2 regions of the Pectinatus frisingensis genome follow, and region 1 is predicted to be linked to the other one. Evidence: riboswitches for the same ligand, from Rfam matches in the RefSeq annotation. Region 1 holds a riboswitch; the other holds the start of a gene.
What was found. A riboswitch is a leader RNA that binds a small molecule or an ion and turns the genes downstream of it on or off. The one in region 1 is predicted to bind cobalamin.
Positions count from the first base shown of each region.

Region 1 (8,376 bases):
TGATCTGGCAGTAGGACTGGCGACCGGCAAGGCATGGTTCAAGGTGCCCGAAACAATAAAGGTAGAATTATCCGGAGAAAAACCACACGACATAACCGGTAAAGATGTCATTCTTACACTAATCGGTATGATTGGTGTCGATGGTGCTCTTTACAAAGCACTGGAATTTACGGGAGAAGGCATAAAATCATTATCAATGGACGATCGTTTTACCATTTCTAATATGGCGATTGAAGCCGGTGGTAAAAATGGTATTTTCCCAGTGGATGAAACGACTCTGACATATATAAAAAATCGGGTTAAAGCTCCTTATAAGATATTTACTTCTGATCCGGATGCCCAGTACTGCCGAACAGTACGCATAAACTTATCTGATTTAGTTCCAGTAGTGGCTTTTCCCCATTTACCGGGCAACACAAAAAGAATTGCGGATATTGGTAATATTCCAATTGATCAGGTAGTTATTGGTTCCTGCACTAACGGACGTATTGAAGATATGAAAATTGCAGCCAATATACTAAAAGGACATACCATTGATAAAAATGTGCGCTGTATCGTAATTCCCGGCAGTCAGCAGGTATACAGACAATCTATGCAGGCAGGTTACATTGACATCTTTATTGAAGCAGGTGCTGCCGTCAGCACACCAACCTGCGGCCCATGTTTAGGCGCCCACATGGGTATATTAGCCGCTGGAGAACGCTGCGTATCAACAACAAATCGCAACTTTCGCGGCAGGATGGGTCACATCGACAGTGAAGTTTATTTAGCTGGTCCGCAGGTAGCTGCCGCTAGTGCTGTTCTTGGTAAAATAGCGCAGCCAAGCGATTTAAAATAATAACCGATAAAAATGAAAGGCATGATATTATGGCATTAGAAGGAAAAGTATGGCGTTATGGAGATAATATAGATACTGATGTTATTATTCCGGCCCGCTATTTAATTTCATTTGATCCACAGGAATTAGCCACACATTGTATGGCAGATATAGATAAAAGTTTCGCTGAAAACGTAAAAAAAGGAGACATGATCGTTGGTGGTAAAAATTTTGGCTGCGGTTCATCGCGTGAACATGCTCCAATTGCCATCAAAGCCAGTGGTGTACCGGTAATCATAGCTGCCAGTTTTGCCCGCATATTTTACCGCAATGGTATAAACATCGGTTTACCGCTTTTAGAAATTGGTGACGATGTCAACAAAATCAAAAGCAATGATACATTACGTGTAGACACATCAACCGGTAAAATAGAAAATCTTACCAGCGGTGATGTTTTCCAAGCCCACCCGCTGCCAGGATTCGTCGAAGACATTGCCAGGGCCGGCGGCCTCATCAATTATATCAAGGAGAACAAATATAATGACTAAAAACATCGTCGTTATTCCCGGTGATGGAATAGGTAAAGAAATAACTACTGCCGCCGTAAATGTATTAAAAAAAATAGCCAGTAAATATAACTGGCTATTAAATTTTTCCTATTATGACGCCGGTGGAACAGCCTATGATAAATCTGGTGTACCGCTGCCTGATGAAACACTTGCCGCCGCTAAAGCTGCTGATGCAGTGCTTTTCGGTGCTGTTGGCGGTGACAAGTGGGACGATGTCGCCCCTGCCCTGCGCCCGGAAAAAGCTATCTTAGGTTTACGACAGGGATTAGGCTTATATGCCAATTTAAGACCGGTAAAAGCAATGGAAACTTTACTGGAATATTCTCCATTAAAACCCAGTATAATACGCGGCACTGATATTTTAATCGTGCGGGAGCTTATCGGTGGCATCTATTTTGGTGAAAGATGTGAATCCGAAGAATATAAAGGCACCACACGCGCCTGGGATCTGGAAAACTATAGTATTCCTGAAGTCGAAAGGATCGTTGCCTTAGCCTTGACTGCCGCCCGCAGTCGTAAAGGCAGGGTGACTTCCGTAGACAAGGCCAATGTACTGGCTACTTCGCGCTTATGGAGAAAAACAGCTGCTGAAACAGCCAAAAAATATTCTAATGTACAGCTCGACAATATGTATGTCGATAATTGCTCAATGCAGCTGGCAATAAATCCGACACGCTTTGATGTCATTGTCACCAGCAACCTCTTTGGCGATATATTGAGTGATGAGGCTGCCGTTCTGAGTGGCTCCATTGGTCTTATGCCGTCAGCAAGCATCGGCGAACGGACTAGTCTTTATGAACCGATTCATGGATCAGCTCCTGACATTGCAGGAAAAGGCATTGCCAATCCCCTTGGTACTATTCTATCGGCCGCGATGCTGCTGCGTCATTCCTTTTCAGCTGAGGCGGCAGCAGCAGATATAGAAATAGCAGTACAGAAAGCTTTAGCAGATGGCTATCGAACAGCCGATATATACAGTCCGGAATTTAAAAAAGCTGACACACTTCAAATGACACAGGCTGTCATTGATAATATAGGATAAAAATATATTCTCACAAAAATAGACTGCCCTCCATAAGTTAAATTTTAAAATCTAATTTATGGAGGGCAATTTTTAACTATATTTCAAAAGCAAATGTATATTTTTATTTTGAATTATTTTGCATCCGAAGCCAGACCAAAACGGGTTATCCCGGCGCCCTTAAGCTTGTCGAGCAATCCCATAAGCTGATCATAATTCATATCCTTATCCGCACGTATCACAACAGCGAAATTAGGATTTTGCTGCTTTGCCTTTTGTGCTTGTGCCAACAAATCTTTTTCGGTAATACGCTTATCCTCCAGATAAAGCGAACCATCTTTTTTTATTGTCACCAGATAATTCACTCGTGCCTGCATCTCAGCATTTTCGGTTTTGGGCATATTCACCGGCACTGTCTTGATATTCACCATATACAACGTACTAAGCATAAAAAATACCAATAAAAAAAACATTATATCGATCATCGGTATAATCATTACTTCCGGTTTAGAAAAAGAACGGCGATTACGCAGACGCATCGGAATCACCTCTGTTGCGATATGCTTCTACCAATGAGAAAGACTGCTCCATATCGGTTACGATATTATCCACACGCTGCGTAAAATATGCATGAATAATCAATGATACCACAGCCACGCATAACCCCATCGCTGTCGCGATTAAAGCTTCACCTACGCCGCCGGTTATCGCATGCGCCTGGCCTTCCTGAACATTAAAAATACTGAAAGCCGATATCATGCCACTGATAGTTCCCAAAAGTCCAAGCAGCGGCGCCATTGTTACTATTACATTAAGATAATAAAGACGCGATCGAAATTTAGCCAGGGAAATTCCTGATTGGATTTCAAAGAAAGCTGCAATATTAAAATTATTATCGGTTCTCGTCATTCCGGAATGCAAAAGCATTGCCAAATCACCCTTTGTTTGTGCAGCCAGTTTCTTAGCTTCCTCAATCTTATTATTAACCATCAGCCGATAAAAATTATCGGCAAATTTTCTTCCTGAGTCAGCCTTAGAAAAATAAAATACCCTTTCAATGGCAATTGAAATAACAAAAATCGAACATAAGAGCAGTATATACATGACGAATCCGCCCTTATGAAAATAACCGACACCCTGCATAATAAAATCCATAAATATCCCCCTCATAGTTGCCTTTTCAGATGCATTAATGCAAACGAAAAGTAATTGGCTGTGTATAATAGGATTGCACTGATTCGTTATAAGCATTAAGCCCGGGTGAAAAAGTAAATTGTCTGCCCGCTGCCAAAGCCGCCTGTTCAAATTCTCTTTGTCCTGACGACCCCACAATAGTTACACTAGCCACACTGCCATCTGTATTTACAACAAACTGCAATACAACATAGCCTTCTTCATCCGCTTCACGCATGTCTTCCGGATAATACGGTTTCGGTGTATACTGCGGCCTGGGCGGAACGGTGACTTTCAATCTGCTTTCATCATCTCCGGAACCACTGCCATTACCGCTGCCGGAACCATCACCGGAACCATTGCCAGTTCCATTACCAGAACCACTGCCAGAACCGGATCCGCTGCCAGTTCCAGTTCCATTGCCGGTTCCTGCCCCACTGCCAACAGCAATACCTGTTGAACTACTGGGGCCATTACCGGCGCCAATCGTACCTTCTGTATGTTTAAGCAGTTTTTCCTTTTGGAAATTATTATCAGTCTCCTCTTTTTTTACAGTTTTATCAATTTTGTCCGCATCATTATTTGACAAGACTATATCACTGCTGGAAAAAGAAGCTTCCCCGCCACCGCTGACACCACCGCCGCCGCTATTTCCACCGCCGGCTGCCCCATCACTATCATCAATAGTATAGATATCATCATCTGTGGCATAAACATGGTGCAAATTCGAAAAGAAACCTCCGAATGCTAATAGCATAAATAAAATAACATGTATTGTCAATGACCATAACAGGCCTGTTTTACGATATTTTGTTACCCGCATACAGATTCCCCCAACTGAAAAAAGCACACTCCCAAAGGAATATGCTTTTTAAAGGCAAAATCTATACTGAATTTATTGCTGCCCAAAAATAATCCCCTCCCTATCACTCGCAGGTTAGATGGTGATCTTCAAACAGGCAGTTCTTCTGGCTCTGGATCATTACCACGTTGCGCCTTCCCAGTTTCCCAGTGACTTTAATTACAACATGATTTCCCTTTACAGCGGCGTGACCGCAGCGGCGTATTACCGCACTTCTCTATTAAGCGTATCCGCACCTGTTCACTATATTTTATTATTAAATAATTATAGTTTATATACAAACCTATATTACATGATATAAAGCTTTGCTCTCCTTGTCAAGAGCGAAGCCTCATATCAAATATTGATATTGTAAATCATATTATTGATAGCAGCTATTGATTTTTACTTTATTATATTATAATATAAAAGTGTTTCAGAAAAATTTCATATTTCAGGAATGAGTGTCCTATGGGACTTAATAGAAAAACCGGTATGAAGCCGGTACGGTCACGCCGCTGTAACAGGGAGCAAAACCAAAAATGTCATTGGAGAAATCCGAGAAGGCTGGTCTAGCGATGAACTGAAGTCAGAAGAACTGCTTATTCAACAGTCACCATTAAAACCTGCGAGTGATAGGGAGGGGAATTAAGTGCAATCTTGTTGTACACTATTCACTGGCTTTTCAAGCCAGCTTTTGTTGTGTTTAAGGCTATTTTCTCACTGGGAATAGCCTTATTTTTTTGCAAATTTAAATTTTTTTATTGTAGGGGGAAAAAAATTGAAAAAAAGTTTTATATTTTTAACTACTGTTTGCGCTATAAACAGTTTTTATCCAAATGCTTATGCTGACACAGCTGCCGATAGCAGTGCTGATGACAACGCTGCTCCGGCAGTTACATTAGAAAACATGAGTGTAACTGCCTTGCGTTATCACAAGAAAAATATTGACATTCCCGCTGACACAGAAACTTTGACAGCTCAGCAACTGGCTAATACTGGTGCAAATAATTTGCAGGAAGCACTCAAATATACTGCAGGTATCGTTTACTTAGATTATGGACCCGGTGGCAACAGCATGGGTAACATGCGCTCAAAGATACTGATTCGCGGTTCAGAAGCATTGATACTGGTCAACGGTGCTCCACTCAATATAAGAGGCTCATATAATTTATCAGACATTCCTCTGGATGATGTGGATCGTGTAGAAATAGTACGCGGCGGTGGTTCTGTTTTATATGGCAGTGATGCAGTGGGCGGTGTCATAAATATTATTACCAAAAAACAGCGAAACAACTCTGTTAAAACCAGCTGGGGCAATATGGGCCAGCAAGAACACAGTATTAATATACAACAAGATAAATTAGGAATTGGGTACAATTATCAAAAATGGGGACATATAAACAATATTGCTTCTAACGACAAAGAATTTAATGGCTCAGAAAAAAATAATATGTCCTTAAATTACACCATTGATGATAACTGGTCACTATTTTACAACCACAACAATTCTCGTGTGGGATATTTCACTCCATTAGTAGGTAAAGGTGCAAAAAATCAAACCGATAATTATGATACAACCCGTGATTTTTTTCAAATAAATTATAAAAATAACGGCCTGTCAGGTAATTTTTATTACAACGGACGCCGTCATAATTCAAAATCATTTTACAATAAATCCGCCAAGGGTATAATCGGTTATGAAGCTGATGACAGCAAAGAATCCAATTATAATATGGGACTTGATGTAAATAAAAAATGGCAGTTCATAAATGACAATCTGTTGTTTGGTCTGAGTTACCAAAAAGAAAAATATAGTAAGACAGAGCATGATTTCTTTTCTGTACCCGGCAGCTCATCTCTTTCTCAAAATTACTATAATATTTCCCGGAACAATTATTCTGCCTACGGCCAATGGGAGCACAAACTGAGTAATAGTGATACTTTACTTTTAAGCGGCCGGGAATCATGGACTGCCGGTGGCCCTGATAAACAAAACTTTACAAATTTCAGCGGTCAAAGTCAATTCATCCATAAATTAAATTCTAATGAAAGTATATACATCAGCGCGGGGCAATCTTTTAAAATGCCAACTTTAAACCAATCCGGCAATACCCTGGCCGGTACTGCTGACCTTAAACCACAAAAAGGATTGCATTATGAAATCGGTTGGAAAAAGACACAAGGAATCCACAATTGGCAGACTGTATTATTCCACCAAAATATAAAAGATAACATTACTGCCACCATCGGTACCTCCAAGGTCACTTATTCCAATGAAGATGCCCGTAATACCGGTATCGAAATAACCGATATCATCAAGGGAAATGGTGGCTGGAATTACAACTGGGGAATTGTCTTTAGCAATCCGGAAAACAATCCCAAAGGTACCAATGCCATGGGACGGGCTTTACGTGGAACCTGGGCACGCGAATACGGCAGATGGCAGCTTAACGGCGGAACAAATTATCATAAAGATAAAATTACTGCCGGAATAAATGCCGTCTATTTATTTGAGCGGGTAAATTCACCTGATAATGCTTATCCTACTGACTGCAAGCCATATTTATTAACTAATTTCAACTTTAAATATGCGTTTGATTCCAATCAGACTGCCACTCTCACCATAAATAATATTCTCGACCGAGATGATATCGTAACACATTCAGCTTCCACTCCTTACTATTCCACACCGATAAATTTTATGATCGGTTACGAAATGAATTTCTAACTAATAACTGCCAATTATTTATAACCTTTTCAGCGGAGGATTTCATTACAATGAAACTGTTCCCGGACGCACATACAATATAAATCCGTACTGTAATTTTTCTAAATTTTGCACTTTATCGCAATGTGTGCTATATTGCAGTAAATAAAAAGATCAGACATTAATATAATTTCTTAAAGGATTTACAGCATGAATACAATTATTGATATTAAAAATTTAAGTATCGGATATAGTAATCGACAAATAATAAAAAATATTAATATAACCGTTTCCCCCGGTGAAATTATTGGCATAATCGGCTGTAATGGATCTGGTAAAAGCACCTTATTAAAAACTCTGCGTGGATTACTGCCATCACAAAAAGGCACAATCAAATATTTTGGTTCCGATATAAGCAATTTTACAGAAAAACAAATGGCTCGAATGGTTGCTTATCTGCAGCAAAATATTAATATAGATTTCGGTTATACAGGCAGGGATATTGTTCTCTTAGGTCGCTATCCTTATCTTAAATGGTGGCAAAAAGAAAATATGTATGATGAAGATCTTGCAACGGAATGTATGTCCTATACAGGGACAGCTGATCTGGCCGATGTTCCCATCAGTGAAATATCCGGTGGACAAAGGCAGCGTATTCTACTGGCAAAGGTACTGGCACAACAAACCCCATTGCTGTTTTTAGATGAACCGACAGCCGGTCTTGATATGGTTTATCAGGAAGAAATTTTTCGTCTCACCAAAGAATTGGCACAGATGGGAAAAACAATCTTAATGGTTGTCCACGAATTGAGCCTGGCCGCAAAATATTGCAGCCGTCTTTTATTACTGGGTAAAGGACAAATCATTGCCGATGGAAATGCTGAACAGGTCTTTACCGAACCATTGCTGGGATATGCCTACAATGCCGCTGTACAGATAATAAGAAATCCTATCAGCGGCAATTGGGAAATCTCTACCAGAATAGATACCGATGCCCGAAAAAAAGGACAGCAGTTATTATCCAAAATATGTCCTTCCCATACTATGGGAATCACACCTAAAAAATGACTTTGAGGCTGCTTTAATCTTGACAATATATGTACTATATGGTTTATATTAATGCGGTGACTATTATGAAAAATTTAATAAATTATTGTGCAACAGATTACTATGAACTCAATCTAAAAAAAAATGCACTTACTTTGTCTGATTACTTAAAAAGCTTTCATTTAGATGGTATAGAAC
Region 1 covers NZ_CP045424.1:2,469,141-2,477,516, forward strand. The annotation lists gene leuC (3-isopropylmalate dehydratase large subunit) at 1-838, shown strand, start outside; gene F8M42_RS11580 (3-isopropylmalate dehydratase small subunit) at 868-1,365, shown strand; gene leuB (3-isopropylmalate dehydrogenase) at 1,358-2,428, shown strand; gene F8M42_RS11590 (ExbD/TolR family protein) at 2,542-2,946, opposite strand; gene F8M42_RS11595 (MotA/TolQ/ExbB proton channel family protein) at 2,933-3,562, opposite strand; gene F8M42_RS11600 (energy transducer TonB) at 3,597-4,403, opposite strand; cobalamin riboswitch at 4,522-4,697, opposite strand; cobalamin riboswitch at 4,867-5,041, shown strand; gene F8M42_RS11605 (TonB-dependent receptor plug domain-containing protein) at 5,203-7,152, shown strand; gene F8M42_RS11610 (ABC transporter ATP-binding protein) at 7,342-8,199, shown strand; gene F8M42_RS11615 (apurinic/apyrimidinic endonuclease family protein) at 8,265-8,376, shown strand, end outside.

Region 2 (8,376 bases), 740 kb from region 1:
ATTAATAATTTTACTTTTTCCATGAGAAAACTTTTTTTTATTTGGTGCGGTATAGGTGTTACTTCATTCGGAGGGGGTGCTGTTACACAATTTTTAATACAGGACAAATTTATTTATAAATATCGATGGTTAACTGAAGATGAGTACACTACAATCGTTGGTATAGGCCAAATTACTCCAGGTATTAATATTTTGGCTTATACTATTTTAATTGGCAGAAAACTTGCCGGTTGGCGCGGCAGCATTGTATCAGTTTTAGGGCTTATTATTCCCAGCACGGCAATAACACTTGTTTTATCTGCGGTATATTTGAGTGTAAGCCGATACGCATTTGTTCAAGATGCCTTGAAATCGGTATTCGCATCTATTTTTGGTGTGTCTATAGTCACCAATTGGCGTAATATAAAACCTATTTTGTGTCGCGGCAGCAAAGAGGGAGCGCTACCGTTGTTATCTTTTTTGTTGATTATTATTGGAACTGTTATACTTTATCAATGTTTTGCCTTTTCCGTTATTTTTCTTTATTTTATAGGAAGTATGGCAGGAGTTGTTATTTACACTCTTATCATTAAGAAGAAACCGAGGCTGCCTAAATGATACATTGGAATTTATTTTTTTTTACTATATTAAAAGCAGTGTTATTTTCGACTGGTGGTTTTGGTCCATTGCCTTCTCTTCATACTGATTTTCTCATTAATGGCTGGGCAAATGAGCAACAATTTGCCGAGGCTATTGCTATTGGGCAAATTGCTCCCGGTCCAAATGGACTGTGGGTCGTCAGTCTTGCCAATTTATCAGGCGGAATGATTGGTGCTGTTTTAGGGACGGTTGCATTGATATTACCGCCATTTTGTATTCTTATTGTCAGAAAATTTTATACCCGCATAAAATTTTATTCTGCCACACAGGGAGTTCTCGACGGAATGGTGCTTGTAGTTTCTACTTTTAGTGTCATTGTGCTGGCAAATATATTTTTTAATAGTATTCCCAATATTTTTTTATTTTCCATCGTAGTTATAAGTGCCGTACTTGCCGCAACCAAAAGAGTACCTGCCAATTTTATCTTGATCGCATCCGCTGTTGCTGGTTTGCTGTTTCTTCATTGAACGTAGAAGATACTTTTCACTGCGAGTAGAATTTGATTGACAAATCGAATAAATAAAGTTAATATTAACATGAAAATAGAATATAGCTGGAAACAGGTGTCAGGAATGACTTAATAGGGAATTCGGTATAAAGCCGAAGCGGTCCCGCCACTGTATAGAAGAGTTTTTCAAAATATGTCACTGAAGCTGGTCTTTGGGAAGGCTTGAAAAACAATGATTCTGAGCCAGGAGAACTGCCTGTTTTAACATCACCGTTAGTGTCGTCGTTTAGTCGATGCTTATACCTGCGAGAGATAGGAAGGGAGATTTGATACTGTGAATATGAGTTGCATGGTAATTTTCTCCGGCTTTGTTATAGGCCGGTTTTTTATTTTCCAGAAAGACTTTATTGAAACAGATATTTTGTCTGTCCGCCTCTTGCGGGCAGATTTTTTGTTTGTCAGTAAAGAGGGAGGTTTCTAATGAACGAGGAAGAAAAAAATCAGTCTGAAGACAGTAATCTTGATTTGCAGGCCATATTGAAAAAATCTGACCAGCAAACACAGTTTCCTACTGTTCCACTCGATGAGTTTGTTCCACCTACGTATGAAGAATGGAAGCAAGCATGTATTACATTACTGAAAGGTGCACCCTTTGATAAAAAAATGTATACAAAAACATATGAGGGTATAACTTTTGAACCAATGTATACGAGAGCTATGACGGAAAATATTTTGCCAAAGGCATCTTTTCCGGGAATGGACGATTTTATGCGTGGAGCTCGGGTAAATGGTTATATAAATCAACCATGGGGCATAGCTCAGTCTTGTGATGAGAGTCTGCCTAGGGAGAATAATAAATTATTAAAACATGAAGTAGATCGAGGTTCAACTATTTATAATATACATCTTGATAACGCCACTATTTTAAATCAAGATGCCCAGCATGCCGCAAAAGTTGGGGATGAAGGCTGTAGTATCACAACGATTGATGATATGTATCAGCTATTAGACGGACTTGATTTGAAAAAATATGGTTTGTATATTTATGCGGGAGCTTCATCGCTACCAATGCTGTCAATGACGGCAGCGGCACTTAAGGCAGCTGGCAGACCGGTAAAGATGTTAAAAGGTTTTATCGGAGCAAATCCTTTAGGACAGTTGCTTGAGTCGGGAGAACTCTATACCTCATTAGACGAGTTATATGATGAAATGTATGCATGTGCTGTATGGGCGGGGAAAAATACACCGCAGCTGAGAACTATCATGGTGCGCAGCGATGTGTTTAGTCGCGGCGGTGCTAATGACGTGCAGGAAATAGCATATACATTGTCTATGGCGGTTTCTTATCTGCGGGCATTATTGGAACGTGGTTTGACTATAAAACAAGCTTCGGGACAGTTGTTCTTTGGTTTTTCAATGGGAGCAAACTTTTTTATGCAGATAGCAAAACTCCGGGCAGTTCGTCCCATTTGGGCCAGAATAGTAAAGGCTTTCGGTGGTGATGAAATTGATCAAAGAATGCATATTCATGCTCGCCCTGCATTGTTTTTCAAGACAGTTTATGATCCTTATGTAAATATGCTGAGAAATACTACTGAAATTTTTTCCGGAGTGGTTGGCGGGGTTGACTCATATGAAAATGCGCCGTTTGATGAACCAATAAGAAAGGGAGACGAATTTTCCCGTCGTATTGCCCGTAACGTGCAGATTATTTTGCAGGAAGAATTTGGTATGTTAAAGCCGATTGATCCGGCAGGTGGGTCGTGGGCAGTAGAAAGTCTTACGAAAGAAATAAAAGAAAAAATCTGGCATGAATTTCAGGCCGTGGAAGAAAAAGGCGGATTCCTCAAGGCTGCACAGGTAGGTTATCTTCAGGAAGAAATTGGCAAAATATTGCAGGCCAGATTTAAAAATTCTGAGTATAGAAAAGATCGCATAGTCGGTAATAATATGTATCCTAATTTGACGGAAGAACTGATCGATAAACGCAGTGAGGATGCCGATGAACTGAAAAAACAGCGTATGAATGATATTGGAGCTTATTTAAGTGACATAGATGGAATATTTGAACAGGAATGCATCAGTAAAATTACCACAGCAGATTGGAATGAATTGACGGAAACGGTGATTGAGGCGATAAAAACCGGAGCAACAATTGGAGAAATACGCAAAACATTAAATACACGGCAACAGAAAAACAGTGCTGTTAGATCCACAGTTGAAGCGATACTGCCGCATCGCTGGAGTGAACATTATGAAGCTTTGCGTATGATTACTGAAAAATATGTCGCAGAAAAAAATGATAATGCAAAAATATTTCTTGCTAATATGGGGCCTATACCACAGCATAAGGCCAGAGCAGAATTTTCCACTAGCTTTTTGCAAGTAGGAGGATTCGAAGTATTAAGCAATAATGGCTTCAAGACAATCGATGAATCTGTTGAGGCTGCACAAAAATCCGGTGCGGATGCAGTTGTAATTTGTTCAACTGATAAGACTTATCCGGATATTGTACCGGAATTGGCACCAAAATTAAGAAAAGCTCTGCCGAAAGCAGTAATTTACCTGGCAGGAGCAGCTCCGAAAGATTTGGAAACTGTTTATCACGAAGCCGGAGTTGATGATTTCATTTCAGTCAAGGCTAATTGCTATAAAATTTTGCAATTTTTGCAAAGAAAGAAAGGAATGATTGATTAATGGCTTTCATAAATCCTGATTTTAGCAAAATGGGCCTAGGCGATGCACCGACACATTCAAAACAGGAATGGATGAAAAGGATAGAACAGGAAGTCGGTATGGATTATGATAAAATCACCGGCCGGACAATGGAACATATTCCAATAAAACCAATTTATAATTTTGATGAATATGAACATATGAACCATTTGGATTTTGCCAGTGGTATACCGCCTTGCCTGCGTGGTCCTTATTCCACGATGTATGTATTTCGTCCTTGGACGGTACGTCAATATGCAGGATTTTCTACGGCAGAAGAATCCAATGCTTTTTATCGCCGTAATTTGGCTGCAGGACAAAAAGGCTTGTCAATAGCATTTGATTTACCGACACATCGCGGGTACGATTCTGATAATCCACGTGTATTAGGTGATGTTGGTAAAGCCGGTGTTGCGATTGATTCTATCTTGGATATGCGTATTTTGTTTAGCGGTATACCGCTTGATCAGATGTCTGTATCAATGACAATGAATGGTGCTGTATTGCCGATAATGGCATTTTATATATTGTCCGGTGAAGAACAGGGAGTAGATAAAAGTGTTATGGCCGGTACTATTCAAAATGATATTTTAAAAGAATTTATGGTACGTAATACTTATATATATCCACCAGAAATGTCAATGCGTATAATAGGTGATATTTTTGAATATACGACAAAATATATGCCTAAATTTAATAGTATATCAATTTCCGGTTATCACATGCAGGAAGCTGGGGCAACAGCGGATATAGAACTTGGCTATACATTGGCTGACGGACTTGAGTATATTCGTACCGGTGTAGGAGCAGGGTTACCAATAGATGCTTTTGCCAAACGTTTATCGTTCTTCTGGGCAATAGGGAAAAATTATTTTATGGAAGTGGCAAAGATGCGTGCGGCACGTGTTCTTTGGGCTAAGATAGTGAAATCTTTTGGCGCGGAGAATAATAAATCTATGGCACTTCGTACGCATTGCCAGACTTCAGGCTGGTCGCTGACGGCACAAGATCCGTTTAATAATATCGCCCGTACCTGTATGGAAGCGATGGGGGCGGCTTTAGGGCATACACAATCATTGCATACAAATGCTCTTGATGAAGCTATTGCACTGCCAACTGATTTTTCTGCTCGTATTGCCCGTAACACGCAGCTTTATATTCAGGATGAAACACGTGTATGCAAGATAATTGATCCTTGGGGCGGTTCTTATTATGTAGAAGCTCTGACTAATGAAATAATAAGGCGGGCATGGGCACATATTCAAGAGGTTGAAGCATTGGGCGGCATGGCTAAGGCAATATCCACAGGTCTGCCGAAGATGCGTATCGAAGAAGCTTCAGCTCGCCGTCAGGCACAGATCGATTCAGGAAACGAAACTATTGTCGGACTGAATAAGTATCGTTTGGAAAAGGAAGATCCATTGCAAATATTGGCTATAGACAACACTGCCGTCCGCAATTCTCAGATAGAACGTTTGAAAAAATTACGGGCAGAAAGGAATGCTGATGAAGTCAGAAGTTGTCTGGAAGCACTTACTAAGGCCGCTGAATCTCGCGATAATGGTAATCTGCTGGAACTTGCAGTAAATGCAGCCAGGGCGCATGCTTCCTTGGGAGAAATTTCCGATGCTGTCGAAAAAGTATCGGGACGTTTTAATGCTGTCATTCATACTATTTCAGGGGTATATTCATCTGAATTTACGGATAAAACTGAACTCGATAAAGCCCGCGGTATGGCTGATACATTCGAAAAACTGACCGGTCGCCGGCCGCGTATTTTTGTTGCAAAAATGGGACAGGATGGACATGATCGCGGTCAAAAAGTAATTGCATCGTCATTTGCTGATATGGGATGGGATGTCGATGTCGGGCCTTTGTTCCAGACACCGGCAGAAACGGCCCAGGATGCTGTTGATAACGATGTCCATATGGTAGGTTTCAGTTCACTGGCAGCCGGTCATAATACTCTTTTACCACAATTGGTTGAAGAGTTGAAGAAACTTGGACGGGAAGATATAATGGTCGCCATAGGCGGTGTAATACCAGTACAAGATTATGATTTTTTGTATAAACATGGTGCAGTTGCAATATTCGCTCCAGGAACTAATATACCGGAAGCAGGTGTAAAGCTGCTGACACTTTTGATTAATGAGGCCAAAGAAGAAATGGCCGAAGGATAAATTATGGCTGAATATAAACGTTTTAAACCCGATTGGGCACCAAAAGAAAAAAATGAGGCTTTTGCCTGCAGTGTGATGGATGGAATTAATGGAGTAAAAGATACTACTGTGGGGAATCTCAATCCGATGCTGTTGAATGGAAAGAGAAAAACGAAGCGGAAGATGCTTTTGAATGTTGATGATTATGTTAGTGGTGTGTCTGAGGGAAGCCGCACTATTCTTTCACGGGCAATTACTCTTATCGAAAGTAATAATCCACAGCATTTTGCCAAGGCTCAGCAAGTCCTGCAAAGACTTTTGCCACGCACAGGAAAAGCGCTGCGTATTGGCATAACCGGAGTGCCGGGTGCCGGTAAAAGTACTATGATAGAAGCTTTTGGTAATATGCTGTGTAATATGGGGCACAAAGTGGCAGTACTTACTGTTGATCCGACAAGTTCAGTTACAAGAGGATCAATTTTAGGTGATAAAACACGTATGGGAACGTTATCAAGAAATGAAAAAGCTTTTATCAGGCCATCACCGGCTGGAGGAACATTGGGAGGGGTGGCGCGAAAAAGCCGCGAAACAATGTTGATGTGCGAAGCTGCAGGTTATGATATAATCATCATCGAAACAGTGGGAGTTGGACAGTCAGAAACAACAGTACGTTCTATGGTAGATTTTTTTATGCTGGTGGTGCTGACCGGCGCCGGTGACGAGCTGCAGGGAATAAAAAAAGGCATAATGGAATTGGCTGATGCAGTAGTTATAAATAAGGCTGATGGAGATAATTTATTGAAAGCCAAGGTATCACGCGGTGAATATGAGCGAATGATTGAATATATACGCCCAGCTACCGACGGTTGGCAAACACATGCTTACCTTTGTTCGGCACTTAAAAAGACGGGATTAAAAGAATTGTGGCAAGTGATAGAAATATTTACTCAGATGACAAAAAAAAAGGGCTCGTTTCAAAAACGACGGGAACATCAGTTGCTTGACTGGGTGCATAGCATGATAGATGAACATTTGCACAATTTGTTTTTTGACGATCCGGTAATAACGGGCCGTATACCGGAAGTTCGAAATGCTGTATTGTCGGGAAAAATATCACCTACTCAGGCTGTAGCAGAGCTGATAAAAATGTTCGATATTGAACGTGCAGCATGTCGTCATACCGGATTATTTGATATCCATGAATAATAGTCGATTTATTGGATAATTTTAAGGTCAGGCTGTATAACTGATTAATAAAGACTGGGGATGGAAGAATGTACGCTAAGAAAATTTACTTTGCCGGCGGAAATTTTCATGAACTTCAGGAGGTTTTTTCACGGATAAGGGGCGTACTGTCGGCAACTGCCGGATATATAAACTCAGATGCTGTTGCTCCGTCTTATGAAAAAGTGGCAGGAGATATGACTGGTGCTGCAATGGGAATTGAAATTTCTTATAATCCAAAGGAAATAGATTTATCGACATTACTGGATATATTATTTGCTGTCATAAATCCCTATTGTCGCGATGAACGGGGAAATATGTATAGAAGCGGTGTTTATTATTGTGATAAAGAGGATGAAGTGATAATCGAGTTTTATATGAATTTTTTAAGAATGAGATATAAGGCACCTGCTGTTACGGCAGCTAATGTCACGGTAAACGATCCTTGTTCAGATAATAAAGCTGTATATAAATGCTATGCGGAAGCAGTGCCATTGCGTAATTTTTATCCGGCAGAAAAAAAACATCAATATTATTTGCGAAAAAATCCTCGGACGAAGACTTTCATTGACTTTTTACGGCTCAGGGAACTGGATATAATAACATAATAAATTAAAATACCGGTTATGAAATTTAGGATAAGTATAATTTAAGCTTATCCTAAATTTTTTACTGTTTTTTTACAAAAGTTTTTAATATTCAGATGATATTATGATATAATATCCTTGTTTAGATTGCATTATGATATTAAATATATTTACATAATAATGGCAATTATTTGCCGCAAAGGAAGATAAAATGTTTGTACAGGAACGACGGGAAAAAATTATAACGCTATTGGAAGCCAGCGGTAAGGTTTTGGTCAAGGATTTAAGTGATTACTTTAAGGTGACTGATGACTGTATCCGTAAGGATTTAGCCTTTCTGGAGAAAAAAGGACTATTAAAACGTGCTTATGGTGGTGCTGTGACAGAACGAAAAAATACTCACCAATTAAAAGCCGCTCAGCGCAGAGTAAATATTGCCGAAAAGAAAATAATTGCCGAAAAGGCAATCAAACTTATAAACAACGGTGATGTTGTATTTTTAGATATTTCTACGATTAATATCGAATTAGTAAAATTGATAATACAACAAGGATTGAAGATCAGCATTATTACTAATATGATTGATATAATGAATATTTTGCAG
Region 2 covers NZ_CP045424.1:1,725,030-1,733,405, reverse strand. The annotation lists gene F8M42_RS08115 (chromate transporter) at 1-597, shown strand, start outside; gene F8M42_RS08110 (chromate transporter) at 594-1,106, shown strand; cobalamin riboswitch at 1,184-1,361, shown strand; gene F8M42_RS08105 (methylmalonyl-CoA mutase family protein) at 1,568-3,784, shown strand; gene scpA (methylmalonyl-CoA mutase) at 3,784-5,982, shown strand; gene meaB (methylmalonyl Co-A mutase-associated GTPase MeaB) at 5,986-7,167, shown strand; gene F8M42_RS08090 (peptide-methionine (S)-S-oxide reductase) at 7,236-7,793, shown strand; gene F8M42_RS08085 (DeoR/GlpR family DNA-binding transcription regulator) at 7,984-8,376, shown strand, end outside.
Region 2: it holds a riboswitch for cobalamin, as region 1 does, so the genes downstream of both, F8M42_RS08105 (methylmalonyl-CoA mutase family protein) here and F8M42_RS11605 (TonB-dependent receptor plug domain-containing protein) in region 1, are expected to answer to the same signal.